3 regions of the Promicromonospora sp. NPDC050880 genome follow, and region 3 is predicted to be linked to each of the others. Evidence: riboswitches for the same ligand, from Rfam matches in the RefSeq annotation. Region 3 holds a riboswitch; each other region holds the start of a gene.
What was found. A riboswitch is a leader RNA that binds a small molecule or an ion and turns the genes downstream of it on or off. The one in region 3 is predicted to bind S-adenosylmethionine.

Region 1 (10,409 bases), on a different contig from region 3:
CGGGGTCCCGGCGCGGGGCAACGGCGCGTCGAGGGCGGTCAGGGCGGAGCGCACCTGGTCCAGCCGCTCCTGCCGGTGCTCGCGGTAGGCCCGCACCACCGCGCCGAGGTCGTCCACGACCGGCCCGTGCCCGGGCAGGCCGAGGACGGGCGACGTCGCGCCGCCGAGCGCGGCGACCCGCGACGCGAGGCGGTCCAGCGACGCCAGGTAGTGCCGCAGCGAACCGTCCGGCTCGGCGAGCACCGTCGTACCCCGGCCCAGCACCGTGTCCCCCGTGAGCACCACCGTGCCCGACGCCGTCCCGGTCGCCTCTCCCGGCGACTCGCCGGTGGGTGCCGACACCACGAGACACACGGAGTCCGCGGTGTGTCCCGGCGTGGCCAGCACCTCGATGCGCAGGCCCGCGACCTCCAGGACCTCGCCGTCGGCCAGCGGTCCGGACCTCGGGCCGGTGCTCCTGCCGTCCGCGCAGAACTCCGGCAGGACGCCCCGTGACGGCGCCCCGGTCAGCTCGCGGAACCGGGCGAGCCCGCCGGTGTGGTCGGCATGCCGGTGGGTGACGAGCACCAGCTCGACCGGACCGGCGTCCGCCAGGGCGGTGAGGTGCGGTTCCAGGCCGGGCCCGGGATCCACCACCACGCAGCCGGGTGCGCCGGGGGCGCGCAGCACGTAGGACCGGGTTCCGTCGAGCGTCATCGGGCCGGGGTTGTCGGCACGGAGCACCGACGCGAAGGAGACGACCGGAATCACCGGATCACCTTATCCAGGGGGCGACGGGGCTTGTGCTGCGGCGTCCCGCGGTGTGTGATCGATGAACCACCTCCCAATGGCGAGAGGACCCCGGAATGCCCCTCGTTCCCGGCAGGTCGCGAGGCTCCCGCGGCCGCACAGCCCACACCGTTCCCGCACTCCTGGCCGCGGTCGCGCTCGCCGCGACCGCCCAGGCCGTCCCCGTGCCCGTCCCCGCAGCCGGCGCCGCGGACGGCCAAGTCCTGGTCAGCGCGGATCCCGTCGTCCTGGTCGGCGACGGTGGCACCGCGCACGTCACGCTCACCGTCGAGGCCGACGGCGGCGGCACCCTCGCCGCACCCGTCACGGTCCGCTGGCGCACGGGCTCGGGCACCGCGACCGCCGACGTCGACTACACCGCCGGCTCCGGCACCGTCGAGTTCGCGGCGGGAACGCCGTCGGGCGCCGAGCGGACCGTCGCGATCCGCACCCGGGCGTCGGCGTCGGGCGAGACGGCGGAGACGGTCCGGGTGGGTCTGGAGTCCGGGGACGCGGAGGTGTCCGCCGACCCCGTCGTCGTCGTCCGGGCGCACGGGCTGCCGTACCTCGACCGCCGCCTGCCCACGGAGCGCCGGGTCGCGGACCTGCTGGGCCGCATGACGACGGCCGAGAAGGTGGGGCAGATGACGCAGGCCGAACGGGCGAACGTCGCGGCCGACCCGGCGGTCGTCACGGACCTCGGGCTCGGGTCGATCCTGAGCGGCGGCGGGTCCACGCCCGCCGACAACACGCCTGCGGGCTGGGCCGACGCGATCGACGGCTTCCAGGCGCGCGCCCTGGCGACCCGGCTGCAGATCCCCCTGATCTACGGCGTCGACTCGGTGCACGGGCACGGCAACCTCGCGGGGGCCACGATCCTGCCGCACAACATCGGGCTCGGCGCCACGCGCGACCCGCTGCTGGTGGCCCGGGCCGAGCGTATGGTCGCCGCCGAGACCCGCGCGACCGGCGTCCCCTGGACGTTCGCGCCCTGCCTGTGCGTGGCGCGCGACGACCGCTGGGGCCGCACCTACGAGTCCTTCGGCGAGCACCCGGCGCTGGCCGGGGTGCTCGGTGCCGCCGCCGTCACGGGGTTCCAGGGGCGCCGCCTGGACGGCAGCCGATCCGTCCTCGCCACGGCCAAGCACTTCGTGGCCGACGGCGACACCGCGTACGGCACCGGCGAGGGCGACTACACGATCGACCAGGGCGTCACGCAGCAGAGCCGGCGGCACGTCGAGGCCGTGGACCTGCCGCCCTACGAGGCGGCGCTCGGGGCAGACGTCGGCTCGGTCATGCCGAGCTTCTCGAGCGTCGACTGGACCGACGACGGCCTGGGCAACCCCCTCAAGATGCACGCCCACGACGAGCTGATCAACGGCTGGCTCAAGGACGGGCACGGCTTCGAGGGCTTCGTCATCAGCGACTACCAGGGCATCCACCAGATCCCGCCGCTCGCGCCCGACCCGCCGACCACCGGCCAGATCGTCACGAGCGTGAACGCGGGCGTGGACATGTTCATGGAGCCCTCGCAGTTCGAGCGGTTCCACACGCGGCTCGTCGCCGCGGTGCAGGACGGTGCCGTGACCGAGGAGCGGATCGACGACGCCGTGTCCCGGATCCTGACGGCCAAGTTCGAGCTGGGCCTGTTCGAGGAGCCGTTCGCCGACCGGTCGCACGCCGACGAGATCGGGTCCGTGGAGCACCGGGCCGTCGCGCGCCAGGCGGTGGCGGCGTCGCAGGTGCTGCTCAAGAACGCGCGGCACGTGCTGCCGCTGGACCACGACGCGAGCATCTACGTGGCGGGCCGCAACGCCGACGACCTGGGCAACCAGGCCGGCGGCTGGACCGGCACGTGGCAGGGCTTCTCGGGCGAGGTCACCGAGGGCACCACGATCCTGGAGGGCATCCGGGCGGCGGCCGACGACGTCACGTTCAGCGAGGACGCCTCCGCGCCGACCGCCGGGGCCGACGTCGGCGTCGTCGTCGTGGGGGAGACCCCGTACGCCGAGGGGTTCGGTGACGTGGGTGGCCCCGAGTGGGCCTGGGACCCGGCGGACGGCGGCGTGCCGCGCGAGGAGAAGTCGATGGCGCTCCAGCCGGGCGACGCCGAGGTCGTGGAGAAGGTGTGCGCCGAGATCCGTACCTGCGTGGTCCTGGTGGTCTCGGGCCGGCCGCAGGCGCTGACCGACCAGCTCGGCTCGATCGACGCCCTGGTCGCGTCGTGGTTGCCGGGGACGGAGGGCGCGGGCGTCGCGGACGTGCTGTTCGGTGAGCGGCGGTTCACGGGCCGGCTGCCGGTCTCGTGGCCGCGGTCCGCCGACGACCCGGTGGTCAACGTCGGCGACCGGGACTACGACCCGCTGTTCCCGTTCGGCTGGGGGTTGTCCACGGGCGGCCGGGTCGCCCACCTCGACGAGCACCGGCTGGCGCTGCAGGACGCGGCGCTCGACCCCGTGCACGGCGTCCCGGCGCGTGAGTCCCGCCTGCTCGCCCGGGCCGACGTCGCCCGGCTGGAGGGGCGTGCCGGCCTCGCCCTGAGCATCCTGGGCGAGGCGGAGGGCGGGGGCGGACGCTGACGGACGCACGCCTGGGTCTCCGACAGGGGCCGGCGCAGGACGGTCGGCGGAGGGCGGCCGGGGCGGGACCCGCCAGGTGAAGGTGCCCCGCGGGGGTGGGTTGCTCTGGGTCGACAATGTCTACGCGGAGCAACCCACCCCCGCGGGGCATGTCCTCCCGGGGTCATCCCGCCGAGGCGATTCAGCCCGCCGAGGCGAGCGCCTGCTCCACGTCCTCGACCAGGTCGCGCGGGTCCTCCAGGCCGACCGAGAGGCGCACCGTCGTCTCCGTGATGCCGACGGCGGCCCGGCCGGGTGCGCCCAGCTTGCGGTGGGTGGTGGTCGCGGGGTGGGTGATCAGGGACTTCGCGTCGCCCAGGTTGTTCGAGATGTCGATCACCCGGAGCGCGTCGAGGAACGCGAACGTGTGCTTCTTCGCGCTCTCGGCGTCGGCGCCCTCGGGGACGGCCAGGTCGAACGTGACCACGGTGCCGCCCCCGCTCATCTGGGCGCGCGCGAGCTCGGCCTGCGGGTGCGAGTCGAGGAACGGGTACCGGACCGCGCCCACCCCGGGCAGCTCCTCCAGGGCGTTCGCGACGGTGAGCGCGCCTGCGCCCTGCGCCGCGACGCGTACCGGCAGCGTCTCCAGGCCCTTGAGCAGGGTCCACGCGTTGAACGGCGACAGCGACGGCCCCGTGTTGCGGATGAAGGTCTGCACGGGGCCGGTCACGTACTCGGTCGAGCCGAGGATCGCGCCGCCGAGCACGCGGCCCTGGCCGTCGATGTGCTTGGTGGCCGAGTACACGACGACGTCGGCGCCCAGCTCCAGCGGCTTCTGCAGCAGCGGGGTGGCGAAGACGTTGTCGAGCACCACGGTCGCCCCGGCCGCGTGGGCCAGGTCCACGACGGCGCGCACGTCCACGATGTCCTGCATCGGGTTGGAGGGCGTCTCGAAGAACACCACGTCCGCCGGTGTGGAGAGGGCCTCCTCCCACTGGGACAGCACGTGCCCGTCGACGTAGTCGGTGTGCACCCCCCACTTCTTGAGGATCTCCTCGAAGATCACCACGGTGGACCCGAACAGTGCCCGGGCGGCCACGATCCGCGAGCCGGACCCCACGAGCGCGGCCAGCGACGTGAACACCGCGGACATGCCCGTCGCGGTCGCGTAGCAGGCCTCGGCACCCTCCAGCAGGCGCAGGCGCTCCTCGAACGTGTGCACCGTCGGGTTCCCGTAGCGGGAGTAGACGAACCGGTCCAGGTCGCCCTTGAACGCGGCCTCGGCGTCGGCCGCCGAGTCGTACACGTAGCCCTGCGTGAGGAACAGCGCCTCGCTGGTCTCCTGGAACTCGCTGCGCTGGTGCCCGCCGCGCACGGCGAGCGTCTGCGGCCGGACGGTGGGCGGCAGCGGCTTGCGGCCGGACCCGCCCGGGCTCGCGTCGTGCGGGAAAGCGCCCGTGACGGTCACGCGTCGCCCTCCGACGCCGGGCCCTGCGACCAGGGCAGCCCGGCGACCTTCCAGCCGCGCTGGTCGCGGACGCCGTCGGCCCCGGGCGCGCCCTCGAACCCGTCCAGCACGTTGTACGACGGCGTGATGCCCGAGGCCGTCGCGAGCCGCGCCGCGCCGATCGAGCGCTGACCGGACCGGCAGAGGAAGACCACGGGGCCGTGCGTCACGCCGGCGGCCTTGAGCTCCTCCAGGAACGCGGGGTTGGGCCGTCCGCCGGCCCGCACCCACTCGCTGAACACGGGCCGCCTGCCGAGCGACGACGTGTCCGGCACGCCGATGGTGCGCCACTCGCCGTCGGTGCGGACGTCCACCAGCGTGGCGTCCGGGTCGTCCGCGAGCAGGTCCCAGGCCTGCTGAGGCGTGAGGTCGCCGGCGTAGCCGTCGGCGGGCCGGGCTCCGGGGTGTGTGGGATCGCTCATGGTGCTCCTCCATCGGTCGTGGCGGTAGCACCCTCGTCCGTCCGCGCCAGGAGGCGGGAACGCTGGGTTGCTGCGGCGTCGTCGTGCCACGTCACTCGGCCGCTCGGGATGGTCGTGGCCAACCCTACGACATCTGTCCGGTGGGTGGAACGGCGTCTCGCGCGCTGGGCGTTCGCTCAGCTGCTGGGACCAGCATCTGAGACATCCGTTGACAGTCGCTTGACCCGCGACACAGGATGACGCCAGGTCATGAGCGCCAGCGCCAAGCCCCGGCTCGCTGGCCGGCAACCCTCCTCCGCGGTGGGGTGCCCCGGGTGACGACCTGGCCGCGCGCAGCCCCGCGTGCGGCAAGCGCGGGGGCACGTCCCCCAGGACCTTGCTGGAGGATGCCATGTCCGCACCCACCCTCACCCGCCGTCCCGCCGCCTCGGTGGCGGACGTCGCGCCGCTCCGGCCCGTCGTCGGTGGCGCCACGCTCGTGCCGCTCGTGGACGGCACCCAGGTCGCCTATGCGAACCTCGACGTCGCCGCGTCCGCCCCGGCGCTGCAGGCCGTCGCCGACCGCGTCACCCAGGTGCTCCCCCTGTACGCCAGCGTGCACCGCGGCGCCGGCTACCTGTCGCAGGTGAGCACGGCGCTGTACGAGACCGCCCGTCGCACGATCGGCGCGTTCGTCGGCGCCCGTGACGACGACCTGACGATCATCACCCGCAACACGACCGACTCCCTCAACCTCCTCGCCGGCTGCGTCCCCGCCCAGCCCGACGGCGAGCCCGGCCGCGTGCTGGTGCTCGACGTCGAGCACCACGCCAACCTGCTGCCCTGGCAGCGGTCCACGGGTGCGACCGTGCTGACCGGCGGCGCGACCGTCGCCGAGACGCTGGCGCAGATCCGCGAGGAGCTCGCCGACGCCGCCGCGGACCGGCCGTTCGCCCTCCTCGCCCTCACCGGCGCCTCCAACGTGACGGGGGAGTCCCTCCCGGTCGACCAGATCGTGGCCGTCGCGCACGAGTACGGCGCGCGCGTGGTGCTCGACGGCGCCCAGCTCGTGCCGCACCGCCGCATCTCCCTGGAGTCGACCGGTGTCGACTACCTCGCGTTCTCCGGCCACAAGACGTACGCGCCGTTCGGTGCGGGCGCCCTGGTGGGCCGTCGCGACTGGCTCGACGCCGGTACGCCGTACCTCGCGGGCGGCGGTGCCGTCCGGCGTGTCCGGGTCGGTGGCACGGACTGGCACGAGGGTCCCGCCCGCCACGAGGCCGGCTCGCCCAACGTGATCGGCGCGGTGGCCCTGGCCGCGGCGTGCGAGGAGCTCGCGGCGCTCGACCCTGCCGAGGTGGTCGCGCACGAGACGGCGTTGCGGGAACGGCTGGTGGACGGTCTCGAGGCGATCGACCGCGTCGAGGTGGTGCGGGTGTGGGCGGACGCCGTGGACCCGGTGGGCGTGGTGACCTTCACCGTGTCCGGGTACGACCCGGGCCTCGTCGCCGCCTACCTCTCCGCGGAGCACGGCATCGGCGTGCGGGACGGCAGGTTCTGCGCGCACCCTCTGCTCGGCCGCCTCGGGTTCGACGCCGGGGCCGTGCGTGCCTCGGTCGGCGTCGGCACCGCGGGCGAGGAGGTGGAACGCCTGGTCGCCGCCGTGGCCCGGCTCGTCGCCGAGGGCCCGCAGGCCGGGTACGACGTCGTCGACGGCCTCTGGGTGGTCACCGACGACCCGCGCCCGGTCCCGGAGGGATCCGGTCTCGCGGGCCTGCTGGCGACGGCCGCCCTGGGCTTCGACGAGGCCTTCGGCTGCCTTCCCGAGGAGGACTAGTCCCCGACCGCTACAGCGCCAGGGCCACGCAGATGCCGCCCAGCGTCAGGTCGAGACCGATGCACCAGAGTGCGAGGGACCGGTTGACCACCACGTCGCGGCGGTAGTGCAGCACGTCCCAGACCGCGTGCGCGGCCAGGGCGAGACCCGCGAGGGCCAGCCCTGTGCGCGGCTCCAGGAACAGGGCCGCCGTCGCGGCCCCGAAGAAGCCGACCATCGCGGCGGCCTGCACCCAGGTGGTCCGGCGTCCGCGGGCGATCCCGATGCCGGTGAGGACCGCGCCCACCAGCGTGAACGCGATCCAGCGGGGCGTGTCGAGCAGCTCGGACGCGACCGGGATCGCGGACGCCAGGAGCGCGACCAGCCAGGCGGTCCAGCGCACGCCCGTCACGGCGGCGGCCAGATAGCACAGCGCCGCGACGCCGACGGCGGTGGCCGGGTCCTCGGCGACGGCGTCCTGCCAGCCGCCGCCCGCGATCGCCGTGCCGCCGATGAGCAGGCCCACGCCCGTGACCGCCCCGAGCACCAGCCAGGCGGTGTTGGTCGGCCAGGTCCCTGTCCAGCGGCTCGGCCGTGCGGCGGCCGCCGTCTCGAACGTCTCGGTCATGGTCCTGTCTCCTCGCGACCGGTTGGATACCCACCAGGGGTACCTTGGCAGACGGTGGGAGGTCGGCGAAACCCCTTTCGGTCAGGACCGAAGCCGCTCGGCCCGAGCGGCGTCGCCGGACGCGCAGGTCACGGGAGCGGCCTGCGCGTCCTCGACCCGTCAGAGGGGGAAGGCGCGCGGTGCCGGGAGGGCGGCCTCGACCTGTGCCGCGAGTGCCAGGAGCGTGAGCTCGCCGCCCGGCCGGCCGATGATCTGCACGCCCATCGGCAGACCCGCGGGCGCGTCGCTGGTCGGTTCGGTCCAGTGCGTCGGCACCGTGATCGCGGGCAGCCCGGCGACGTTGAGCATCGAGGTGAACGGCGTGTACTGGCACTGCTGCTCGAAGTTCCGCTCCGGGTCCTCGGCGTCGTACCACCCGATCGGGCGGGGCGTGAGCGCGAGCGCGGGGGTGACGACGGCGTCGTACGCGCTGACCTGAGCGACCAGGGACCGTTCGTAGCCTGTGAGCGTGCGCAGCGCCTCGGCGAGCTGCCGCGCCGGCAGCTCGCGCCCCGACCGGATCAGCCACTGCGTCAACGGTTCCAGCCGGTCGAGCGTCGCGGGGTCGTCGAGGGGTACCGCGGAGGCGCCGCCCATCCACAGGGTGCGGAACGCGGGGGCGTACTCGGGGGCCTCGGCGAGGACCGTCTCCTCGATCTCGTGCCCGGCCCCGGCCAGCGCGCGCACACCCGCGTCGAGCGCCGCCCGCGCCTCGGGCGACACCGTGATGTCGTAGAACCCGTCCCACGCCGACGACGTGGTGACGCCGATCCGGGCGACGCTCATGCCCGCCCCGCCGGTCTTCTCCGGGGCGGGCAGCTCCGCTCGCTGGGCCGTGGCCAGGTAGGCCCCCGCCGCGTACGACGGCGCGCGCAGCGTGAACGGGTGCGCGACGCCGCCCCCGGCCCGCCTCGGGAGCATCGCCTCCAGCAGGAGCGCGGCGTCGGCCACCGTGCGCGCGACGGGCCCGTTGACGACCAGCCCGCCCAGCGCGTCGACACCGCTGCCCGCCGGCAGCAGCCCACGCGTGGGCTTGAGGCCCACGACGCCGCAGGCCGCGGCCGGGATGCGGATCGAGCCACCGCCGTCGGACCCGGGCGCGAACGGCAGCATGCCCGCGGCCACCGCGGCGGCGGCCCCGCCGCTGGACCCGCCCGCACCGCGGGTCAGGTCCCACGGGGTGCGCGCGGGCGGGGCGCCCACCGGCTCCGTGTAGGCGGGGAAGCCGAGCTCGGGGGCGGCGGTCTTGCCCAGGCTGACGATGCCCGCGTCGTCCAGCACGCGGACGATCTCGTCGCTCTGCTCCGCCGGCGGCAGGCCTGCGAAGGCGCGTGACCCGAAGCCGGTCGGCACGCCCGCGCGGTTCCAGAGGTCCTTGTCGCCGGTGGGCAGACCCCACAGGCTGCCCGGCCACGGCGCGCCGTCCGGCTGCGTGCCGCTGCCGCCCTCGGGGCGACCCGCGGACTCGAGCTCCGCGGCGCGTGCCCGCGCACGGTCCGGGGTGACCGTGGCGAAGGCGCCGACCAGCGGGTCGAGCCGTTCGACGCGGTCGAGGAAGTAGTCGGTGACCTCGGTGGGGGTGAGCTCTCCGGCGGCGAGAAGGTCGCGGAGCTCGACGGCGGTCCGCTCGTGCAGGGCATCCATCGGGCCAGGTTATGCGCACCTCGGCACCGATCGGACGACCGGGCGTCGCCCAATGAAATGTCATTCCACCGCGCAGAATGCGCTTCTCCGGCATATGTTCGTGGGGTGCCGGCACCTTTACGGCGCGCCACCGTGGGGCGCCAGAGGTGACCAGAAATGTCTCTAAGGGGGAGAGAACCATGACATTCCTCAGTGCAGGGCTCGTTCTACCGAGCCAGGTCGACTGGCTGGAGCCGCTCACGAGCGCTCTCGGGGCCGTCGCGAGCTTCATCCCGAAGCTTCTGGTGTTCCTGATCGTCTTTCTCATCGGGTACTTCATCGCCAAGGCGATCGCCCGGTTCGTGGGGATGATCCTGACGCGGGTCGGCTTCAACAAGGTCCTGGAGCGGGCCGGGGCCACGAGGCTCCTGGCGGGCTCCGGGATCGAGCCGATCTCGCTGCTCACCAAGATCATCTACTACTTCATCCTGCTGATCACGCTCCAGCTCGCGCTGAGCGCGTTCGGGCCCACCAACCCGGTGAGCGCGATCGTGAACGACATCGTGGCGTGGCTGCCGAGCCTGCTCGTCGCGATCATCATCGTCGTGATCGCCGGCGCTATCGCGAATGCCGTGAAGGACCTTCTGCTCAACACCATGAGCGGTGTTTCCTACGGATCTCTCGTGGCCAAGGCCGTGTCGTTCCTCATCATCGCGCTCGGTGTTATCGCCGCGGTCAACCAGATCGGCATCGGCACCACGGTGACAATGCCTGTTCTCGTCGCATTCCTGGCCACCGTCGCCGGGATTCTGATCGTCGGTGTCGGTGGTGCGCTGATCGGCCCCATGCGCTCGCGCGTCGAGGGCTTCCTCGGCAACCTCTCGTCGGGTGGTGGCGCCGCAGCCACGCCCGCCGCGGGGACCGGGACCGCTCCGGGCACCGACCCGGGCGCCGCCCCGGCGTCGGGCTCGTTCGCGCCCCCGCCGCCGCGCGACATCTGATCGCCCCGGCTCACCGGTCGCAGGACGCCGGGGTCGCACCGTCAACCGACGGTGCGACCCCGGCGTCG
Region 2 (10,409 bases), on a different contig from region 3:
CTTGAGGCCGCAGTCCGGGTTGACCCACACCAGGCGCGGGTCGATCGACTTGGCGGCGAGCTCCACCAGGTCGGTCACCTCCTGCACCGACGGCACGCGCGGGCTGTGGATGTCGTACACGCCCGGGCCGATGCCGCGCGCGTAGCCGGCGTCCGCCAGCTCCGGCACGATCTCCATGCGGGACCGGGCGGCCTCCACGGACGTGACGTCGGCGTCGAGGCCGTCGATCGCCCCGATCACCTGCCCGAACTCCGAGTAGCACAGGTGCGTGTGCACCTGCGTGGCGGGCGCGGCCCCGGCGGTCGCCAGCCGGAACGAGCGCACCGACCAGTCGAGATACGCAGGATGTGCGGCCGTGCGCAGCGGCAGCAGCTCGCGCAGCGCGGGCTCGTCCACCTGCACGACGCCGATGCCCGCCGCCTCCAGGTCGGTCACCTCGTCGCGCAGGGCGAGGGCGACCTGGTCGGCGGTGTCGCCCAGCGGCAGGTCGTCGCGCACGAAGGACCAGGCGAGGATCGTGACCGGTCCCGTGAGCATGCCCTTGACCGGCTTGTCGGTGAGCGAGGCCGCGTACGCCGTCCACTCGACCGTCAGCGGCGCGGGCCGGGACACGTCGCCCCACAGGATCGGCGGCCGCACGCAGCGCGAACCGTAGGACTGCACCCAGCCGTGCACCGTGGTCGCGAAGCCGTCGAGCTGCTCGGCGAAGTACTGCACCATGTCGTTGCGCTCGGGCTCACCGTGCACCAGCACGTCCAGTCCCAGCTCCTCCTGGAGCGCGACCGTGCTCGCGATCTCGGCGCGCATCGCGGCCGTGTAGTCGGCGTCGGACAGCTCGCCGCGCACCCACGCGGCGCGCGTGGTGCGGATCTCGGCCGTCTGCGGGAACGAGCCGATGGTGGTGGTCGGCAGCGGCGGCAGGCCGAGGGCGGCCTGCTGGGCCTCTGCGCGCTCCGCGTACGGTGCGCGCTCGACGTCGGCCGCGCTCAGCGCGGCGGCCCGCGCCCGCACCGCGGGGACGACGACGCCGGGCGCCGCCGCGCGGGTGCGCACCGCGGCGGTGGAGGCGGCGAACTGGTCGGCCACGGCCGCGCGTCCGTCGGTCAGTGCCGTCGCCAGGGTCGCGACCTCGGCGACCTTCTGGTCGGCGAACGCGAGCCACGACGCCAGCCCGGCGTCCAGGCGGGGCTCGTCCGCGACGTCGTGCGGCACGTGCAGCAGCGACGTGGAGGTGCCCACGGCCAGGGCACCCGCGCCCGGACCCGTACCCGGCGCCCTCAGGCCCTCCAGGACGGCCAGGCGGGCGCCGAGGTCGGCACGCCAGATGTTGTGCCCGTCGATCACGCCCGCGACCAGGGTCTTCGTCTCCAGCCCGGGCACCGGGCCCGTGGGCACCGCGCCGCGGACCAGGTCGATCGCGACGGCCTCGACGTCGGTGCCGGCCAGCAGCGCCAGACCGTCGCCCGCCTCGGAACGCAGGTCGCCGTACGGCGCCGTGACCAGGATCGCGGGCCGCTCGGTGGCGCCGTCCGCCGCCGGCGCGGGGGAGAGGTCCGTGGCCAGGCGGGTGTAGGCGCGGCGCACGGCGTCGGCCACCTCGTCGAAGGGCACGCCCAGCAGGTCGGTGACCAGGGCCGGCTCGTCGAGCTGCACCCAGGGCGCCCCCGCCGCGGCCAGCGCGCGCAGCACACCGGCGTAGGCGGCCACGACGTCGTCCAGCCGGTCCAGCGGGCGGAAGCCCTCGGGGGCGCCGTCAGCCGGCTTGCTGAGCAGGAGGAACGTCACCGGCCCTACGAGCACGGGCCGGGTGACGACCGCGGGACCGCCGTCTGCCGGGTGCGCCGCCTCGGTGAACTCGCGCACCACGCGGTCGTCGACGAACCCGATCGGGGTGTCCGGGCCGATCTCGGGCACCAGGTAGTGGTAGTTCGTGTCGAACCACTTGGTCATCTCGAGCGGCGCCGCGTCACCCGCGCCGCGGGCCACCGTGAAGTAGGCGTCCAGCGGGAGGCGGCCCTCGGGCGTGGTGAGCCCCGCGAACCGCTCGGGTACCGCGCCCAGCAGGGCGACGGCGTCGAGCACCTGGTCGTAGGACGAGAACGAGCCGGGGACGGCGGCGCCGTCGGCGCCCAGGCCCAGGTCGGCGAGGTGCCGCACGGTGGCCAGCCGCAGGTCGTGCGTGGTGGCCTCCAGGTCGTCCGCGGTGGTGCGGCCGGCCCAGAAGGACTCGACCGCGCGCTTGAGCTCGCGGCGTCGGCCGATGCGCGGGTAGCCCAGGACGGTGGCGTTCGGGAAGTGCGGGTTCTTGACTGCCATGCGTATCAGCTCCATCGGACCTGGCGTTAGCACCTTGCCCCGAGATGGGCGCCTCGGAGGTAGGTTGCTGCGGTGTCGTGGAGCCAGGACTCTCGACCGCTCTGGATGATTGACCTGGATCGTAAGCATGACCGGGATGTGGTCGGAAAACCGTCCACGCTTCAAGACGGCGGCGTTCGCGCTGGTCATCGCGTCGCGGCCGTCTAGCGCACGGCGGCGATCCCGGCAAGCCGGCCGCCATCAGGAACCTGATGGCGACGATGTGCCGGACGGGCAGCCCGCGGCGGACGCTGACGTTCTCGTCCGTACGCCGGCACCACCACCGGCGCACCCGCACAGAAGGTCACCCACCCATGCCGAAGATCCTGATGGTCCTGTCCGCCGCGAGCACCCTGCGTCTGGCCGACGGCACCACCCACCCCACGGGCTACTGGGCCGAGGAGGTCGCGGCGTCGCACCGCGTGCTGACGGCCGCCGGCGCACACGTCGACATCGCCACGCCCGGTGGCGTCCGGCCCACCGTCGACGCGATCAGCCTCGACGAGCGCGGCGGCGTCGGCCCGTCCGACGCCGCCCGGCACCGCGCCTACCTCGACGCCGTCGCCGACCGGCTCGCGCACCCGCTCGTGCTCGCGGACGTGCACGCCGCCGACTACGACGCGATCTACGTCCCCGGCGGCCACGCCCCCATGGCCGACCTGGCCTACGACGCCGGCCTCGGGCACCTGCTGCGCACCGCGGACCAGCGCGGCGCGGTCGTCGCCGCGCTGTGCCACGGCGTCGCCGCGCTGCTCAGCGCGCAGACCCCGGACGGCACCTTCGCGTGGGCCGGGCGGGAGCTCACCGCGTTCACCGACGAGGAGGAGCGGCAGGGCGGCCTCGGCGACGGTGCGCCCTACCTCGTGCAGTCCCGCCTGCGCGAGCGTGGCGCGCTGGTGCGGACCGGGGCGCCCTGGTCGAGCACCGTCGTGCGCGACGGCAACCTTGTGACCGGCCAGAACCCACAGTCCAGCGCCGCCACGGCCGAGGCGGTCCTCGCCGCCCTCGCGGAACGCTGACCCGCGGCTAGCCTGTGGTCGAGACGGGACCGGTCCCGTCCGGCGTACGCCGGACGACGTCAGCGGCGGAGGTGGTGCGGATGCCGGGACTCGACCTGCTGGCCACCTTCCTGGAGGTCTACCGCACCGGCTCGCTGTCGGCGGCGGCCGAGCGGCTGGGCGTGAGCCAGCCCGCCGTCTCCGGCCAGGTCGCCCGGCTGGAGGAACGGCTCGGCGGCCCCCTCTTCGTGCGCTCCGGCCGCGGTGCCCGGCCCACCGAGCGGGCCGTGGCGCTCGCCGCCCGGGTGGGCGTGCACGTGGACGGGCTGCGGTCCGCGCTCGGTACCGGCGACCAGGGGCCGGGCGTCGGCGGTCTCGTCCGGATCGGCGGGGCGGCCGAGCTGATGTCCGAGCGGGTGCTCCCTGCCCTCGCGCCGCTCGTGGCCCGGGGGCTCCAGGTCCGGGCGACGCTCGGCCTGGGCGACGACCTGCTGGCCGCTCTGGCCGAGGGGCGTCTGGACGTGGTCGTCTCATCGGTGCGGCCCCGGGGCGCGGCGGTCCGGGCGACGCCGCTGGTGGACGAGGAGTTCCTGCTCGTCGGGCCGGCGTCGCTCGCCCACACCGTGGACCAGGTGCGGCTCGCCGCGGACCCGGTGCCGGCCCTGGCTCACCTGCCGCTGGTCGTCTATGCGGAGGACCTCCCGATCGTGCGGCGGTACTGGCGCAGCGAGTTCGGTCGCCGGCCACCGAACGCGACGTCGCTCGTCGTGCCCGACCTGCGGGCCGTGCTCGCCGCGGTGGCCGCCGGGGCGGGGGTCTCGGTGCTGCCGCGCTACCTGGCCGCGCCGGCCCTGGAGGCGGGACGCGTGGTGCTGCTGCACGAACCCCAGGCGGCGCCGCTGAACACGCTGTACCTGGCCGTGGCGCGGGACGCGCCGCCCGACCCGGCCCGCGCCGCGGTCGTGGACCGGCTGGGCGAGGCGGCGGGACGGTGGACCTCCCTGTAGAGCGGACCGACCATGCGTCTGCTGCCAGGACGGGGCGAATCCTGGCAGCAGACGCATGGTCGGTCCGCGAGGGCGTCGTGGTCAGGGCTGCGGGTGGTTGCGGTCTCTGGCGGGGCTCAGGGTGGTGGGTCCCGGGGTGGCGGAGGGCTGGGCTGCGGCCCTGGGCGTTGCGGAGCCGAGCTTCGCCGAGCCGAGCGCGACCGCACAGGCGGCCAGGGCCGCGCTCACCGCCAGGGGTCCCACGAGGCCCAGCGGTGCGATGGCGGCGCCGCCCAGCACGGGGCCGACGAGCGCCCCGAGGTTCAGCGCGACCGTCGAGTACGCGCCGCCCATCGTGGGGGCGTCGTGGGCCGCCGCCATGCCGCGGGCGATGAGCGTGCCGCCGACGGCGAAGGACAGCGCCCCCTGGACCGGCGCGAGCACCCACGCCGCGACCGGGGACGCGGCGAGCGCCGTCCACGTGACCCACCCCGCGAGCAGGGCGGGTCCGGCCACGCCGAGCAGCAGCCTGCCGTGCGTGCCGGCGAACCGGCCGGCGACCCCGATCCCGGCGAAGGCGCCGAGGCCGAAGAGGGCGAGCACGGCGGGTACCAGCGCGGAGGCGAGTCCGGCGCCGTCCGTGACGACCACCGCGAGGTAGGTGAAGGCGCAGAAGGTCGCGCCGTTGACCAGCACGCCGAGCGCGAGGACCCGGAGCAGACCGGGGGAGCGCAGCGCACGGAGCTCGGCCCGCAGGTCCGGCCGGGCGTGCGGCGTGCGGTCGCTCCGGCCCGGCGTCCGGGCGGCGACGGGTACCAGGGCCGCCGCCGACACCCCCGCGATGGCCCACAGCGCCGAGCGCCAGCCCCACACCTCGCCGAGCAGCGCGCCCGCGGGGACGCCGGCGACCAGGGCGAGCGTCGTGCCGCCGAGGATCACCGACAGGGCCCTGGCCTGCCGCTCGGCCGGGACGACGCGGGGCACGGTCGACAGCGCCACGGCGAGGAACCCGGCGTTGGCCACGGCGGCGACGCACCGGGTGGCGAGCAGCACGCCGAAGCTCTCGGTCAGGGCGCCCGCGACGTGGGCGCCGACGAAGACGAGCAGGCAGGCGGTCAGGGTCCACCGGGGCGGCAGGCGGCGCCCGACGGCGGCCGTGAGCGGGGCGCCGACGACCATGCCGACGGCGAACCCCGAGGTGAGGTATCCGGCCTGGGCGACGGGGACGCCGAGGTCGGCGCTGATGCCGGGGACCAGCCCGGCGAGGACGAACTCCGAGGTGCCCTGCGCGAAGACCGCGACAGCGAGCACGTACAGCAGTGATGGCACGAAGACTCCGAAGGATGAGGAAACGGGTAGGCCTGGTCGGCACTACGGGCCCTTCGGGCGCGCGCGAGTCCGCTCGGGAAGAAGGAGCGGTGCGGCGAGGGCTGGCCTCGCCGGTCTCTGCTGGGGCGTCTCGGGCTACCGGAGTACCGGCAGCCCTGACCTGGACGCTTCGGGAGACCTCATGCGGCGAACCTAGCACGCACGGGCAACGGGCGGTGCCAGGCGGTCTCGCGGTCGAGCTGTCCCGTGCTGCGGAACAGGAGCACCTGGTGGGCGTCGGGCAGGGCGGCCGCGAGGGCGTCCGTGGTGGTGCGCTCGAAGCCGAGCCGCTGCCAGAAGCCGCCCGAGCGGCGGGAGAACAACCAGGCCTGGCGGGCGCCGGCGTCGGCGGCCCGGTCCAGGGCGAAGCGGGCCAGGCGCAGCCCGCTGCCGGTGCCGCGCAGGTCGGGGCGGACGGCGACGCTGCGTACCAGTGCGTGCTCGCCGTCCGTGCCCAGCTCGAAGCCCGTGCTGGCGCACACCGCCCCGGCGTCGTCGCGGTCGAGCCAGAGCCGCACGGCCGGCTCGGCGAGGGCCGCGACGGTGAGGTCGGCGGCGCGCAGGAAAGCGGCGAGGTCGTCGATGTCGTCCGGGGTCGCGGGGTGGAGCACACCGGGATCCTAGCCAGTCGAGGGCCAACCGAGGGCAGCCGAGGGTCGAGCAGGATCAGGCAAGGATGCGCGAGGAACGCCGTCGCCGTCGGGCCCCGGGATCGCCTTGACTGGTGGACGAGCCGGGGCGACGCCCCGAGGGCTCGGAGCCGGCCTCGGCCGGCAGCATCGGACAACTCGTGAGAGGGCAGCACATGCAGATCACCATCGTCGTCGGGGCCAGCTCCGGCATCGGGCGAGCGACCGCGGTCCGTGCCGCGCAGGGCGGTGCGGGCGTCGTCGTCACCTACAACTCGAACGCGGAGGGCGCCCGGGAGACCGTGCGGCTCGTCGAGGAGGCCGGCGGTACCGCCGTGGCGCTCCCGCTGGACGTGGGGGACAGTGCGACGTTCGGCGCGTTCCGCACCGCCGTCGTGGAGGCCGTGGCCGCCACCTGGGGCGAGCGGCAGGTCACGGGCCTCGTGAACAATGCCGGATTCGGCGGCGGCACCCCGTTCGCGCAGCTGTCCGAGGAACTGCTCGACCGCACCTACCGCGTGCTGTTCAAGGGGCCCTACCTGCTGACGCAGACCTTGCTGCCGTTGATCGCCGACGGCGGCGCGATCGTGAACACCGCGAGCAGCTCCGCGGGCACGGCGGGGCTCTCGGAGGGGTACTCGGCCTACGGGTCGATGAAGGGCGCCGTGGTGGTCCTGAGCCGGTACCTCGCCAAGGAGCTCAGCGGTCGCGGCATCCGGGTGAACTCCGTGTCACCCGGGCCGACACGCACCCGGCTCGGCGGGGACGCGTTCGAGAAGTACCCGGAGGTGATCCCGCCGCTCGTGGAGCGCACGGCGCTGGGTCGTCTGGGCGAGCCGGACGACGTCGGTGCCGTCATCGCGTTCCTCCTCTCCGACGCCGCGCGCTGGGTCACTGCGCAGGACATCGAGGTGTCGGGCGGGTTCAACCTGTAGCCACCGGTCCGCGCCCTGGGACGCAAGTTCCAAAATGTCCCAGTATCGGTAAAGATAGGGCATATCGCCTATCACCAGGGGAATATCGTGACCGCGACCGCCTCCGGGGCCACTGCAGCAGTGTCCCGCGAGCCGGGCTCCATGCCCGCGCTCGTCGCCTGCGACGTCACCGGGACGCTGGCCAGACCGGGCCGGCCGCCCCGGGCGGCCGTGCTCGACGCGGTCGCCGCGGTGCGCGCGGCGGGTCATCACGTGGTGGTCGCGACGGGCCGCTCGCTGGTCGGGGCGGTACAGGTGGCCCGGCAGCTCGGCGTCCGCGACGGGTGGGTGGTCGCGGCGAACGGCGCGGTCCGGGCCCGGCTGCACCCGGACGGCTTCACCGTGGCGGAGGTCGTGACGCTGGACGCGGAGGCCGTGTGCCGGCTGGTGGCCCGGACCCGCCCGGACCTGCGGATCGCCGCCGAGGTGGTAGGCACCGGGTACCGGGTCACCGACCGGTTCCCGGCCCGGCAGCTCGCCGGGTACGAGGAGGTCGTCGACGACCCCGTGGGGCTGTGGGCGCGGCCCACGCCCCGGCTGGTCGTGCACGGGCAGTGGGCGCAGCGGCTGGTGCCCGCGCTGCGGGCGGCCGGGGTCACGGCCCATCCCGTCCGTGTCGACTGGGTGGACGTCACGGCGCCGGACGTGAGCAAGGCCACCGCGCTGGAGCAGGTGCGCGAGGCGCTCGGGGTGGCCCCGGGCCGGACCTTCGCGGTCGGCGACGGCGAGAACGACCTGGAGATGCTCGCATGGGCGGGCACGTCCATCGCCATGGGGCAGGCGCCCGAGACCGTGCGGGCCGCGGCCGACCGGGTGGTGGGCACGGTCGAGGAGGACGGCGCGGTGGCCGCGCTGCACGAGGTGCTCCTGCGGCGCTGAGCGCCTAGCGACCCGCCGCGGGGACGCCGTAGCGGGCGGCCGTCGTCGTCACGGCCTCCTCCACCGCGTGCTCGACCTGGGCCCGGCTCGGGTTCCAGCCGGTCACCAGGAGGCGCGGCCAGAACACGTAGTTGCCGATCATGCCCAGGAAGTTCGCCGCGGCCAGGAGCGTGTCGTCCACGTGGGCGGTGCCCGCGTCGTGCTCGGCCCGGAGGTAGTCCTGCACCTGGCGGAAGAACGGCATCTTGCCGGTCTCGAACTGGGTGTCCGCGATCTGCGGGAAGCGCGGCATCTCCGCGATCACCATGCGGTAGAGGCCCACCATCTCGGGCTGCGACATGAGTGCGGCGTACCGCAGGCCGTACACGCGCAGGCCGCGGGCGAGGTCGCCGGTCCCGGGTGCGGCGCGGTCCTGGTCCGCCACGCCCCACTGCCGGGTCACGACCGCCTCGAACAGGCTGGCCTTGGTGGGGAACTGCTTGAACAGGGTGGCCCGGGACACGTCCGCGTCCTGCGCCACCCGCGCCAGCGATGCCCCCGCGTAGCCGTGGGCCATGAACAGGCGGGTCGCGGCGTCGATGATCGCGGCGTGCTTCTGCTCCGCGAGCTGCTGGTGGTACGCGCCCGTCCCTGTCGCCATGCACCCATCATGCCCGAAGCGGTGAGGTGAGTCGCTTGACTCACAACCGCCCGCCGGCGTAGCGTCGAGCGAGTTACGAGTCGAACGACTCGGAACCTGACGAGAGGACGTGCCGTGCGGCGGTTCGAGAACAGGACGGTGCTGGTCACCGGTGCGGGTGGCGGCATGGGCGTGAGTCACGTGCGCGCCTTCCACGGGGAGGGGGCCGCCGTCGTCATCGGCGACCGGAACCCCGAGCGGGGCGCGCGGCTGGCCGCGGAGCTGGGGGAGCGGGCCCTGTCGGTCACGCTGGACGTGCGCGACGAGGAGCAGTGGGCCGCGGCCGTGGCGGCCGCCGAGGAGCGCTTCGGCCCGGTGTCGGTGCTCGTCAACAACGCCGGCGTGGCGCAGGCCGCCGCCACGGTCGAGCACACGGAGCCGGCCGACTGGCGGCGCCTGCTGGACGTCAACCTGACGGGGCAGTACCTCGGCATCCGCGCCGTGACGCCGTCGATGCGGCGGGGCGGCGGAGGCGCCATCGTGAACATCGCCTCGACGATGGGCAACACCGCCACGCCGTACTTCGCCGCCTACACGGCGAGCAAGTGGGCGCTGCGCGGCCTGACCCGCACCGCGGCCCTGGAGCTGGGCCGCGACGGCATCCGGGTCAACTCCGTGCACCCCGGCGCCGTGGCCACGGCGTTCATCACGGAGCCCGCTGCGCCCGGGGCGGCGCCGATCGCCGACGCCTACACGCCCGAGCCGTTCGCCGTGCCGCGCGTGGGCGAGCCCGGCGACGTCACGCGGCTGACGCTGTTCGTGGCGTCGGACGACGCGGCGTACGCCACCGGCTCGGAGTTCGTGGTCGACGGCGGCCTGCTGCTCGGCCCGGCCCTGAAGTACGCGCCCGCGCCCGACGAGGAGGCGGCCTGATGGACGAGGCGGTGCGGCGCGCCATCGAGATCACGCCCGCGGCCACGACCCGGCAGCGGATCGTCGACGTCACGACCACCGGGCGCCGTACCGGCCTGCCCCGGCGGATCGAGATCTTCTTCTACCACGTGGCCGGGCGCACCTACCTGTGCAGCGGCACGGTCGACCGGCCGAGCTGGTACGTGAACCTGGTCGCCGAACCGGCCCTCACGTTCCACCTCAAGCACGGCGTGCGGGCGGACCTGCCCGCCACGGCCCGGCCGGTCACCGAGGAGGCGGAGCGCCGGAGGGTGCTGGCCCACATCGTCGCCGACCTCAACCAGCCCGCCAACCCGGGCCATCTGGACCAGCCCGTGGACCTGGAGGACTGGGTGCGCCGCTGTCGTCTGGTGGAGGTGACGTTCGCTGACGGTCCCGGGGCGTGACGCCGGGCACGGCGCCCGGCGGCTCGCCGCGCCCCCGGCGCGGACCTGGGTCAGGATGTCCGCATGGCGCACGCTCCCTCGCACGGTACGCCCGGTCCTGCCACGCCCCGGACCACGTTCTTCCTGGTCATGATCCTGGTCTCAGCCCTGCTCGCGACGCTGGCGGGCCTGTGGCTGCTCTGGCCCGACGCGGCCGACGTGCCCGACCGGGTGCCGGCCAAGGCCGAGGGCACCTCGTTCGTG
Region 3 (10,409 bases):
CTCTTCCTGGAGGGGTCGGTGCGCTGGGCCGGTGCCGAGGTGCCCGTGAACGGCCTGAACGTCACCGCCCTCCCCGCCGGTGGCGTGGCCGTGTACGACGCCGCGTGGGGCACCTTCACCCGGACCCGTCCGCTCGCGTCCGGCGAGCAGGGCGTCGAGGTGCAGGTGGGTCCGGATGGCACCGTGACCGCCGTCGGGCAGCCGGGCGCAGGACAGCTTCCCGACGGCACGCGTGCCGTCGTGGCCCGGCCCGGTGCGGCGGCCGACGCACTGGCCGGCCTGCGGGTCGGGGACCGGGTGGACGTGGCGTACGGCCTGCGCGAGGACGCGGGCGGCGTCGCCGTCGCGATCGGGGGCGGGACCGAGGACCCCCTGCTGGAGGACGGCGAGGTCACCTCGGCGACCGGCGACCACGTGGAGCTGCGGCACCCGCGGACCGCGATCGGCTTCGACGAGTCGGGCACCCGCGCCTACCTCGTCGTGATCGACGGCCGGCAGACCCACAGCACCGGCATCGACCTCTACGACCTGGGCGAGCTCATGGCCCAGCTCGGCGCCGACGACGCCATCAACCTCGACGGCGGCGGCTCGACCGAGATGGTCGCGCGGTTCCCCGGCGACACGGGCACCACCATCCTGAACAGCCCGTCGGACGGCTACGAGCGCGCCGACGCGAACGGCCTGGGCCTGTTCGTACCCGCCGGCTCCGGCCGCGTCGCGGCCTACGACGTGCGCACCACCGTCCCGGCCGCCGACGCCGGGCGCGTCTTCCCGGGCCTGCACCGCACCCTCACCGGCAAGGGGTACGACGACGTCATGGCGCCGGTCGCCACCGAGCCGTCGTCGTGGCGTGCCCGAGGGTCGGCGGCGTCGGTGCGCGACGGTGTCGTCACGGGACGTCGGCCCGGCACCGCGGTCGTGACCGCCGCGTCCCTGAGCCGCTGGGGCCTCGCCACCGGCAGCACGGAGATCGAGGTGCTCGGCGACCTGGTCCGGACCGGGGTGGACACCCCGGTGATCGGGCTGGAGAACGGCGACGCGACCGCACCCCTGGTGCTCACCGGGTACGACGCGCAGGGCTTCTCCGCGCCGGTCGAGGCCCGCGATGTCACGGTCACCGCGGTCGAGCCGGGTGAGCCCCGGATCGCCGGCGTGCGCGCGACCCGCGAGCCGGTGGCGGAGCTCGTCCCCGCCGCCGACGGCTCCTTCACCGTGCGGGCGCTCGCGGACGTGGGCGCCACGACCTTCGAGCTGTCGGTCCGCGGGCGTGACGGCGAGACCTTCACGACCGAGGTCGCGGTGACCGTGAGCCTGGAGGAGGACGTGGTCGCGGACTTCGCCGACGCGGCCGCCTGGACGTCGGCGCACGACCGCGCCCCGGGCGGTTCGGTTGCCCCCGCGGCCGGGTACGACGGCGCGGCCGGCCTGCGCCTGACCTACGACTTCACGCGGTCCACGGCCACGCGTGGTCAGTACGCCGTGCTGCCGGAGGCCGCGGCGGGCGGGCGTGAGCTGCCCGGCGCGCCGCGGGCCGTGACCCTGTGGGTGGACGGCGACGGGAACGGCGCCTGGCTGCGGCTCCAGGTGCGGCAGGGCGACGGCGTGGTGACGCAGCTCGACGGCCCTGAGGTCACCTGGACCGGCTGGCGGCAGGTCACCTTCCCCGTGCCCGAGGGCGTGGCCTTCCCGCTGCGGTTGCAGCGGGTGCGTGCCCTGGAGACCACCGCGGGCGAGCAGTACGCGGGCGCGCTGACGCTCTCGACGATCGCGGCCCAGGTGCCGCCCGCCGTGGACGCGCCCGAGGTGCCGCGCGTCGAGGACCCGGTCGTCGTGGCCGACGGCGCGACCGACGACGCGCCGCTGCGGGTGGCGGTCATGTCGGACGCCCAGTTTGTCGCGCGCGACCCGGGATCGGGTGCGGTGGCGGGGGCGCGGGCCGCGCTGTCCGAGATCGTCGCGGCCGAACCTGACCTCCTGGTCATCAACGGCGACCTGGTGGACGAGGCCTCGCCCGAGGACTTCGACCTCGCCCGGCGCGTGCTCACCGAGGAGCTCGCGGATGCGGACTTCCCCTGGTACTACCTGCCCGGCAACCACGAGGTGATGGGCGGCTCGATCGCCAACTTCGAGGCGGAGTTCGGCGAGCGGACCCGTGTGCTCGACGTGCCCGCGCCCGGCCGGCGCGGCGGCACGACGCGGCTCGTCATGCTCGACTCGTCCTCGGGGCGGCTGGGCACCGACTTCGCGCAGGTCCGGATGCTGCGCGAGGCCCTCGACGACGCCGCGGCCGACCGTGCCGTCACCGGGGTGCTGGTGTTCGCCCACCACCCGCTCGACGACCCGCTGCCCACGAAGGCGAGCCGGCTCACCGACCGGCTGGAGGCGGACACGCTGCGCGGCTGGTTCGAGGACTTCGAGGCGACGTCCGGCAAGTCGATCGCCTCGGTGGGCTCCCACGTGGGCGTGTTCCACGCGAGCACCGAGGACGGCGTGCAGTACCTGGTGAACGGCAACTCGGGCAAGAGCCCGGCCAGTACGCCGGCCGACGGTGGCTTCACCGGGTGGTCGATGCTGGGCGTCCGCCCGGCGCAGGGCACGGCGTCCGGCTCCCGGGATCCGTGGCTGGAGTGGGAGGTCAGCACACGGGCCGAGAACGTCACCGTCACCGGACCGCGGTCGCTCGGGGTCGGTGAGTCGGGGGCGGTCGGCGCCGTCGTGCTGCAGGACGGGACGCGCGAGGTGCCGGTCGCATGGCCGGTCTCCGCGACCTGGGGCGGCGAGGGTGTGTGCGTCACGGACGAGCGGGGCCGGGCCGCGCTGCGGGAGTGCCCGCGCGGTGCGGTGCTCGCCCTCGACCCCGCCACCCACGAGGTGACGGCGCTGCGCTCCGGCGAGGCCACCGTGCGGGTCACGGTCAACGGGCGCGCGGGCGGGCTGGCCGTCACCGTCCCGCGGGCCGGACGGTAGATTTGCCCTCATGAGCAACTTCGAGGTGGCCCGCAGGCAGAAGCAGGAGCCCACGGCGACGCTGGTGGTGCGGTTCGTGGCGTGCTTCGCCCTGTTCCTGGGTGGGTTCGCGCTGATGGCCGTCGGTTCGATCGGTGACTCGGCGTCGTCGCCGTATCTGTTCGTGGGCGGCATCCTGGCCGTCGGGCTGTCGTTCGGTCTGCCGATGATCGGCGCCACGGAGCGCTGAGCCTCAACGTTCCGGTTCTCCCGTCCGTACCGGGGGGTGAGGCCTGACGGCGAGTGATTGCTCGCCGGGACAGGCTCCCTCGACGGACGGGAGAACCGAGATGTCTCAGTACCACCCCACCACGTGGCGCCAGGGCCTGACGGCGTTGGTCGCCGCGGTCGTGCTGCTCGTCACGGCCCTCGTGGTCACCCCTGCCGCCCAGGCGGCGCTGCCGCTCGTCGATGCGAGCGAACGCGACGGCACGGTCGTCACGACCCGGATGGCTGCCGCCGGAGCAACGATCACCGGCAACGCGGCCACCGACAGGATCGAGCCCGTCACGTTCTGGTACGAGCTCGACCTGCGCTGGACCGGCGGCGAGCTGCGGTCGTTCGACGGCGAGGTGACGCTCCAGGGCGTCGGCGCCACGCACGTGCGCCGCTATCCGGTCACCCTCGACGCCGACGGTGACCGGTTCGCGAAGGTTCGTCTGCCCAACCGCATCACCCCCGGCTTCTACGCCGTCGGCGTCGAGTACACGGCGGCCGTCGAGCGGCCCGACGGGACGCTCGTGCTGCACCACGTCGAGGTCGACCGGGCGAAGAAGATCTCGGTGCGTCGCGACGTGCGCTTCCGGGGTGAGATCACCGACCCCAGGGCCATCGACGGGCGGCCCTCCCGGATCACCGGGCAGTTCCAGTGGCTGCGCATCAGCGCCGACGGCGACGTCTCCTGGAGCCCGGTGCGGAACACCACGGTGCGGCTCCAGCACGACCCGGACGGCGTCTTCGAGGATGAGCGCGAGCTGGTGTTCGTGCGCACGCTCACCGCAGGTCCGGGCGGGAACATCTCGACGGTGGTGCCGGCTCGGGAGGGGGCCTGGCAGCTGCGGTACGCGGGCAACGACTGGACGGTCCCGCGGTACGGCGTGGTCCTCCAGGGCCGCAGCGGTGGAGGGTGCGGCTGCTGACCGGACCGGCGCCGTCGTCGTCGGGCGGGCGTCGTCGAAGGGGCCGCAGCCGCGTGCTGCGGCCCTTTTCGCTGCCCGCGGTGCGCCCCGCGACGGCTTGATGACCGGCGTGTCACCCGGAGGTCACAGGTTTGTTAGAACCATTGACAGATTACGCGGCCTAGTGAAAACGTGACCTGCACCACCACGAAGGAGAGGGAAGGTCATGGCCCAGTACAAGAGGCTCGGCGGGATCATGGCGATCACGCTGGCCACGGCAACAGGACTCACAGCCTGTGGATTCGGCGGGTCGTCCGGGGAGGAGAGCGGCGGTGCAACGACGCTCGACCTGCTCGTCCCCAGCTACTCCGACGCCACCCAGGGCCTCTGGAACGACGTGATCGCCGGGTTCGAGGAAGAGAACCCGGACATCAAGGTCAACCTCCAGGTGGAGTCCTGGGACAACCTCGAGTCCGTCATCGCCACCAAGATCCAGGGCGGCGACGCACCCGACATCTACAACGGCGGCCCCTTCGCGGGCTTCGCCGAGGACGAGCTGCTGTACCCGGTCGAGGAGGTCACCTCCGAGGAGACCTACGCCGACTTCCAGCCCACGTTCCTCGAGAACGCACAGGTCGGCGGCACCACGTACGGTCTGCCGTTCATCGCGTCGGCCCGTGCGCTCTTCGTCAACGACGCGCTCCTGGAGGAGGCCGGCGCCGAGGTGCCGACCACCTGGGACGAGCTGCTCGAGTCGGCCAAGAAGGTCTCCGAGCTCGGGGGCGGTGTGGCCGGCTACGGCATGCCGCTCGGTTCCGAGGAGGCCCAGGCCGAGGCGGCCGTCTGGCTGTGGGGCGGCGGCGGCTCGTTCGGCGACGCCGAGCAGATCACGATCGACACGCCCGAGAACCTCCCGGGCGCCGAGTTCGTCAAGACGATGATCGACGAGGGCGCCACGCAGGCCGACGCCGGTGCGACCGACCGCAGCCCGCTGTTCGACATCTTCGTGCAGGGCAAGATCGGCATGCAGGTGGGCCTGCCGCCGAGCGTCGGGCAGATCGAGTCCGACAACCCGGACCTGGAGTACTCGATCCACCCCATCCCGACCGAGGACGGCTCGCCGTTCACGCTGGGCGTGGCGGACCACCTCATGGCGTTCCAGAACGACGGCGACAAGCAGGAGGCCATCACCGCCTTCTTCGACTACTTCTACACCGCCGACGTCTACGTGCCGTGGGTCCAGGCCGAGGGATTCCTGCCCACCACGGTGTCCGGCTCGGAGGAGCTCGCCGACGAGGAGGCGCTCGCGCCGTTCCTCGAGGTGCTGCCCGACGCGCAGTTCTACCCGACCACCAACCCCGACTGGAACGCCGCGGACTCCGCGTTCAAGGCGCTCTTCGGCCAGCTCGACAGCACCAAGTCCGCCAAGGACGTCCTGGCCGAGATCCAGGCGCAGGTCGACGCGGGCTGATCGGAAGATTGTCGTGAAGGACCTCGTGAAGGCCCTGCCGTGGATCGGGCCCGCGGTCGCACTCATCGCGGCCGTGGTCCTGTTCCCGGTGGGCCTGATGTTCTGGAACTCGACCCGTGACATCAGCCAGAGCGGTGTCGACGGCGGCGGAGTGGGCCTCGGCAACTTCGCGACCGTGGTCGGCTTCCAGTACTTCTGGCCGATCCTCGGGCGCACCGTCGTGTGGGTGGTGGTGGTCGTCGCGTTCACCCTGCTCGGGTCGCTGGCGATCGCGGCCCTGCTGAACAAGGCGTTCCCGGGCCGCCGGCTGGTGCGCATGGCCGTCATCGTGCCGTGGGCCTCCAGCGTGGTCATGACCACGCTGGTGGTGCACTACGGGCTCGAGCCGTACTTCGGCATCATCAACTCGTTCCTCGTGGACGTGGGGCTGATCAGCACGCCGGAGGGCTACGGCTGGACCCGGCACCCGGGCACGGCCTTCGCGTGGGCCATGGCGGTGGCGGTGTTCGTGTCGCTGCCGTTCACGACGTACACGATCCTGGCCGGCCTGCAGACGGTGCCCGGCGAGACCGTCGAGGCCGCGCGGATCGACGGCGCCGGCGGGCTGCGCACCTACTTCAGCGTGGTGCTGCCGCAGCTGCGGGGTGCCATCTCGGTGGCGGTGCTGATCAACATCATCAACGTGTTCAACTCGCTGCCCATCCTGCGCGTCATGACCGGGTCCATCCCCGGGTACGACGCCGACACCGTGATGACCATGATCTTCAAGTACATGCAGAACCAGCGGCAGATCGACCTGGCGAGCGCGCTGTCCGTCATCGCGTTCCTCGTGGTCATCGGCATCGTGGCCGTCTACGTGCGGGTCGTGCGCCCGCTGGAGGAGGTCTGATGGCGGCGCTCACGGAGACGGCCACGACACGGCGTGCGGCCACCCCGCCGCCGTCCGGAGGGCGGCGGGTGCGCAAGTACACGGCCGACCAGGTGCCGCTCGGGTCGTTGCTGCTGCGGATGCTGGCCGGGCTCGTGGTGCTGACGGTGTTCCTGCTGCCGTACCTCATCATGTTCTTCGGCTCGGTGAAGACCAAGGCGGAGATCCGGTCGGTCGACCCGACCTACTTCCCCACGGAGTGGCACTGGGAGAACTACGCCACGATGTGGTCGACGCCCGAGACGCCGCTGCTGCAGAACCTGATCTCCACCCTGGTGATCTCGTTGTGCGCCACGCTGCTGGTGCTCGCGGTGGCACTGCCCGCCTCCTACTACACGGCGCGGTTCCGCTTCCCCGGGCGCCTCGTGTTCCTGTTCCTCGTGATCGTGACCCAGATGGTGCAGCCCGCCGTGCTGACGTCGGGCCTGTTCCGGCAGTTCATCACGTGGGGGATCCTCGACACCTGGGCCGCCATGATCCTGGTGAACGCGGCGTTCAACCTGTCGTTCGCCGTCTGGATCATGCACAGCTTCTTCGCGGGCATCCCGAAGGAGGTGGACGAGGCGGCGCAGCTCGACGGCGCGGGCACCTTCGCCGTGCTGACCAGGATCAACCTGCCGCTCGTCTGGCCGGGGATCGTGACGGCCGTGGTGTTCACGTTCGTCGCGTCCTGGAACGAGTTCGCGGCCTCGCTCGTGCTGCTCACCACGGCGGGCAACCAGCCGCTGTCCGTGGCGCTGACCAAGTTCGTGGGCCAGTACGAGACGTCGTGGCACTACGTGTTCGGCGTCTCCGTCGTGGCGATCGTGCCCGTGGTGATCCTGTTCATGATCATCGAGAAGCGCCTGGTGGGCGGCCTGGTGGCCGGTTCCGTGAAGTAGCGGACGGCCCGGTCCACGGGGGTGGACCGGGCCGTCTCGCCCGTCGGACGAATTCTGTCCCATTGCTGGACGACCGCTTAGCATGGTGGCGAACCCCATCCAGAGCGGTCGAGAGTCCTGGCTCCCTGACACCGCAGCAACCTGCCGACCCGCCGCGGTGCGAGGGAGGCAAGGTGCTCACGCCAGGTTCGATGGAGCAGCCATGGTCGCCGAGGTACCCACGCACCGCCCCACCGTCTCGTTCGAGCTGATGCCGCCGCGCCGGCCGGAGGCGGCCCCCAACTTCTGGGAGACGGCCGAGCGACTGGTGGGCGCGCGGCCGGACTTCGTGTCCGTCACGTACGGTGCGGGCGGGGGCGACCGGGCGACGTCGCGCGAGGTGCTCGCCACGCTGCTGCGGGGTACGCCTGTGCTGCCGGTGGCCCACCTGACCTGCGTGGGCGCGTCCCGGGAGGACGTCTCCGAGGTGATCGAGGAGTTCCTCGAGGCCGGGGTCCGCTCGTTCCTGGCCCTGCGCGGCGACCCGCCGCGCGACGAGCCCGACTGGGTGCCGCCGTCAGACGGCGTGCGGTCCAGCGTCGACCTGGTCCGGCTGCTGCGCCAGGTCGACGAGCGCCGCTGCGCCGCGGACGCCAGCGCCGCGCTGCGCTCGGCCGCCCGCCCGCTGGCGATCGCCGTGGCGACGTTCCCGGACGGCAACCCGGGTGCGGGCACCACGCGCGAGCAGGAGGTGCGGCGGCTCCTGGAGAAGCAGGAAGCGGGGGCGAGCTTCGCGATCACCCAGTTCTTCTACCGCGCCGACTCCTACACCGGGTTCGTCGACGCGGCCCGCGCGGCCGGCGTCACCATCCCGATCCTGGCCGGTCTGCTGCCCACCACGGAGGCGCGCCGGCTGCGCCGCGTCGAGGAGCTCACGGGCGTGGCCGCGCCGTCGGGCCTGCTGCGGGACCTCGACCGGCTCACGGCACCGGACGGCGCCGTCGATGCCGAGGCCCAGCACGAGCACGGCGTGCGCTACTCGGCGGCGCTCGCGCGCGAGGTGCTCGACGCCGGGGCGCCGGGCCTGCACGTGTACACCTTCAACAAGCACCGCCCGGCCCTGGACCTCCTGGACCGCGTCGGGCTGACGGGCCGCGCCGCCGCCTGAGGGTGCCGTGCGGCCCGCCGTTCCGGTCGCCGCGACACGACCGGACAGGGCTTGGCACTCTCGGGGTGAGAGTGCCAGAATTGGGCTGTAGCCAGGCGGCGGTCCAGGCCGTCGCCGATCGCGCGGCCCTGGAAGGGCCAGGGCCGCATCGTCGTAGGAGGTGGTGCGCGATGGCTACCTACTGGGACCCGTTCCAGGAGATGGACCGGCTGTTCAGCTCGTTCGCGAGCAACGCCCGACAGTCCGGCGCCATGCCGATGGACCTCTTCCGCACGGGTGACCACTACGTCCTGTCGATGGACCTGCCCGGCGTGGACCCCGGCACCATCGACGTCTCGGTCGAGGACCGCACCCTCACCGTGCGGGCCGAACGCACCCAGCGGTCCGACACCGACGCGCAGTGGCTGGTGCGCGAGCGGTCCACGGGCACGTTCGCCCGGCAGCTCACGGTCGGCCGCGGCCTCGCGCTCGACAGGATCTCGGCCTCGTACGCCGACGGCGTGCTCTCGCTGACGATCCCGGTGAGCGAGGACGCGAAGCCGCGCAAGATCGAGGTGGCGCACGCGGCGGGCTCGACGCCCATCGGCCAGGGCTCGTCCGAGAGCCACCAGACGATCGAGTCCTGAGAGCCCCGGCCCGGGCGCCGGGACCGCCGGTCCTCCTCCACACCGGCGTGCTCCCGGCACCCGGGTCGGCGCACGGTCTATAGCGTGCGCTGATGTACCGGATGTGATGTATCGGGGAGCTGTGCGGTCGGCCGATACTACGGATGAAATCGGCACGTTCCAGCGCGACCGACCCGTGGAGGCAACCCGTGCACGACCACGTCCCCAGCTCCACCGATCACCATGACCACGACCACGCCGCACTCGACCGGCGTGACCTGCTGCGCGGCGCCGTCGTGCTCGGCATCGGCGCCGCGGGCGCGACCGTGGCCGCAGCCGCCCCGGCTGCCGCGGTGCCCCTGTCCGGCGGGGCGGCGCCCCTGTCCGGCGGGGCGGCGGCCGTCCGGTCCGGCGACGCCCCGCCGTCCCTGGCGCCCGACCCCGACGCCCCGGCCGACGCGCCCGCAGGAGCACTGGCGGGTGTCGAGGTCGCCGCGCCGACCATCGCGAGCTGCGCCACCTGGGGCGCGGCGGCGGCCCGGGGCACCATCGACACCGTCTCGACCAACCCGAACAAGATCCTGATCCACCACACGGCGTCGGCCAACGTCACCGACTACTCGCAGGCCGCCGGGTACCAGATCGCGCGGGACATCCAGCAGTGGCACTTCGCCAACGGCTGGGTGGACACCGGGCAGCACCTCACGGTGAGCCGCGGCGGGTACGTGATGGAGGGCCGGCACGGCTCGCTGTCCCGGCTGCAGAACGGCAGCGGCATGGTGGTGGGTGCGCACGCCCCCGGCCAGAACAGTCAGGCGATCGGCATCGAGAACCAGGGCACCTACACCAGCGCGACGCCGCCCGCGCAGCTCTGGAGCCGGCTGGTGGAGCTGTGCGCGTACATCTGCGACCAGTACGGGATCGCGCCCACCCAGATCTACGGGCACCGGGACTACACGGCCACGGCCTGCCCGGGGGACGTCCTCTACTCGATGCTGCCGCAGCTCCGTTCCGAGGTGGCCGCGGCGCTGTCCGGCACGAGCTGGTCCGTGATCGTCGACAACACGTCCGCGGGCTTCTCCGCGGGCTCCTCGTGGCTCTCGTCCTCGTTCTCGGGCGAGCGGTACGGCGCCGACTACCGCTATGCGACGCCGGCCGAGGTGAGCGACCTCGCGACGTTCTCGGCGACCATCCCGTCGAACGGCTCCTACCGGGTCGAGGCCTGGTTCCCCGGTATCGCCGGGTACAACACG

Region 1: linked by a shared signal. The riboswitch ahead of ACIBBF_RS19370 (aminotransferase class V-fold PLP-dependent enzyme) and the one ahead of ACIBBF_RS08105 (methylenetetrahydrofolate reductase) in region 3 are both predicted to bind S-adenosylmethionine.
Region 2: linked by a shared signal. The riboswitch ahead of metE (5-methyltetrahydropteroyltriglutamate--homocysteine S-methyltransferase) and the one ahead of ACIBBF_RS08105 (methylenetetrahydrofolate reductase) in region 3 are both predicted to bind S-adenosylmethionine.

What each region holds. Positions count from the first base shown of each region.
Region 1 is NZ_JBITFV010000013.1:94,904-105,312, forward strand. It holds gene ACIBBF_RS19350 (MBL fold metallo-hydrolase) at 1-696, opposite strand, end outside; gene ACIBBF_RS19355 (glycoside hydrolase family 3 N-terminal domain-containing protein) at 846-3,347, shown strand; gene ACIBBF_RS19360 (O-succinylhomoserine sulfhydrylase) at 3,529-4,794, opposite strand; gene ACIBBF_RS19365 (rhodanese-like domain-containing protein) at 4,791-5,255, opposite strand; SAM riboswitch class IV at 5,501-5,615, shown strand; gene ACIBBF_RS19370 (aminotransferase class V-fold PLP-dependent enzyme) at 5,647-7,071, shown strand; gene ACIBBF_RS19375 (hypothetical protein) at 7,082-7,678, opposite strand; gene ACIBBF_RS19380 (amidase) at 7,838-9,361, opposite strand; gene ACIBBF_RS19385 (hypothetical protein) at 9,541-10,341, shown strand.
Region 2 is NZ_JBITFV010000019.1:59,765-70,173, reverse strand. It holds gene metE (5-methyltetrahydropteroyltriglutamate--homocysteine S-methyltransferase) at 1-2,316, opposite strand, end outside; SAM riboswitch class I at 2,325-2,428, opposite strand; gene ACIBBF_RS22530 (type 1 glutamine amidotransferase domain-containing protein) at 2,670-3,374, shown strand; gene ACIBBF_RS22525 (LysR family transcriptional regulator) at 3,455-4,360, shown strand; gene ACIBBF_RS22520 (Cmx/CmrA family chloramphenicol efflux MFS transporter) at 4,442-5,668, opposite strand; gene ACIBBF_RS22515 (GNAT family N-acetyltransferase) at 5,848-6,318, opposite strand; gene ACIBBF_RS22510 (SDR family NAD(P)-dependent oxidoreductase) at 6,513-7,271, shown strand; gene ACIBBF_RS22505 (HAD family hydrolase) at 7,359-8,189, shown strand; gene ACIBBF_RS22500 (TetR/AcrR family transcriptional regulator) at 8,194-8,829, opposite strand; gene ACIBBF_RS22495 (SDR family NAD(P)-dependent oxidoreductase) at 8,944-9,741, shown strand; gene ACIBBF_RS22490 (nitroreductase/quinone reductase family protein) at 9,741-10,166, shown strand; gene ACIBBF_RS22485 (YibE/F family protein) at 10,230-10,409, shown strand, end outside.
Region 3 is NZ_JBITFV010000003.1:302,469-312,877, forward strand. It holds gene ACIBBF_RS08075 (phosphodiester glycosidase family protein) at 1-2,967, shown strand, start outside; gene ACIBBF_RS08080 (hypothetical protein) at 2,978-3,196, shown strand; gene ACIBBF_RS08085 (hypothetical protein) at 3,297-4,145, shown strand; gene ACIBBF_RS08090 (extracellular solute-binding protein) at 4,351-5,595, shown strand; gene ACIBBF_RS08095 (carbohydrate ABC transporter permease) at 5,609-6,484, shown strand; gene ACIBBF_RS08100 (carbohydrate ABC transporter permease) at 6,484-7,404, shown strand; SAM riboswitch class I at 7,497-7,602, shown strand; gene ACIBBF_RS08105 (methylenetetrahydrofolate reductase) at 7,607-8,551, shown strand; gene ACIBBF_RS08110 (Hsp20/alpha crystallin family protein) at 8,722-9,177, shown strand; gene ACIBBF_RS08115 (N-acetylmuramoyl-L-alanine amidase) at 9,366-10,409, shown strand, end outside.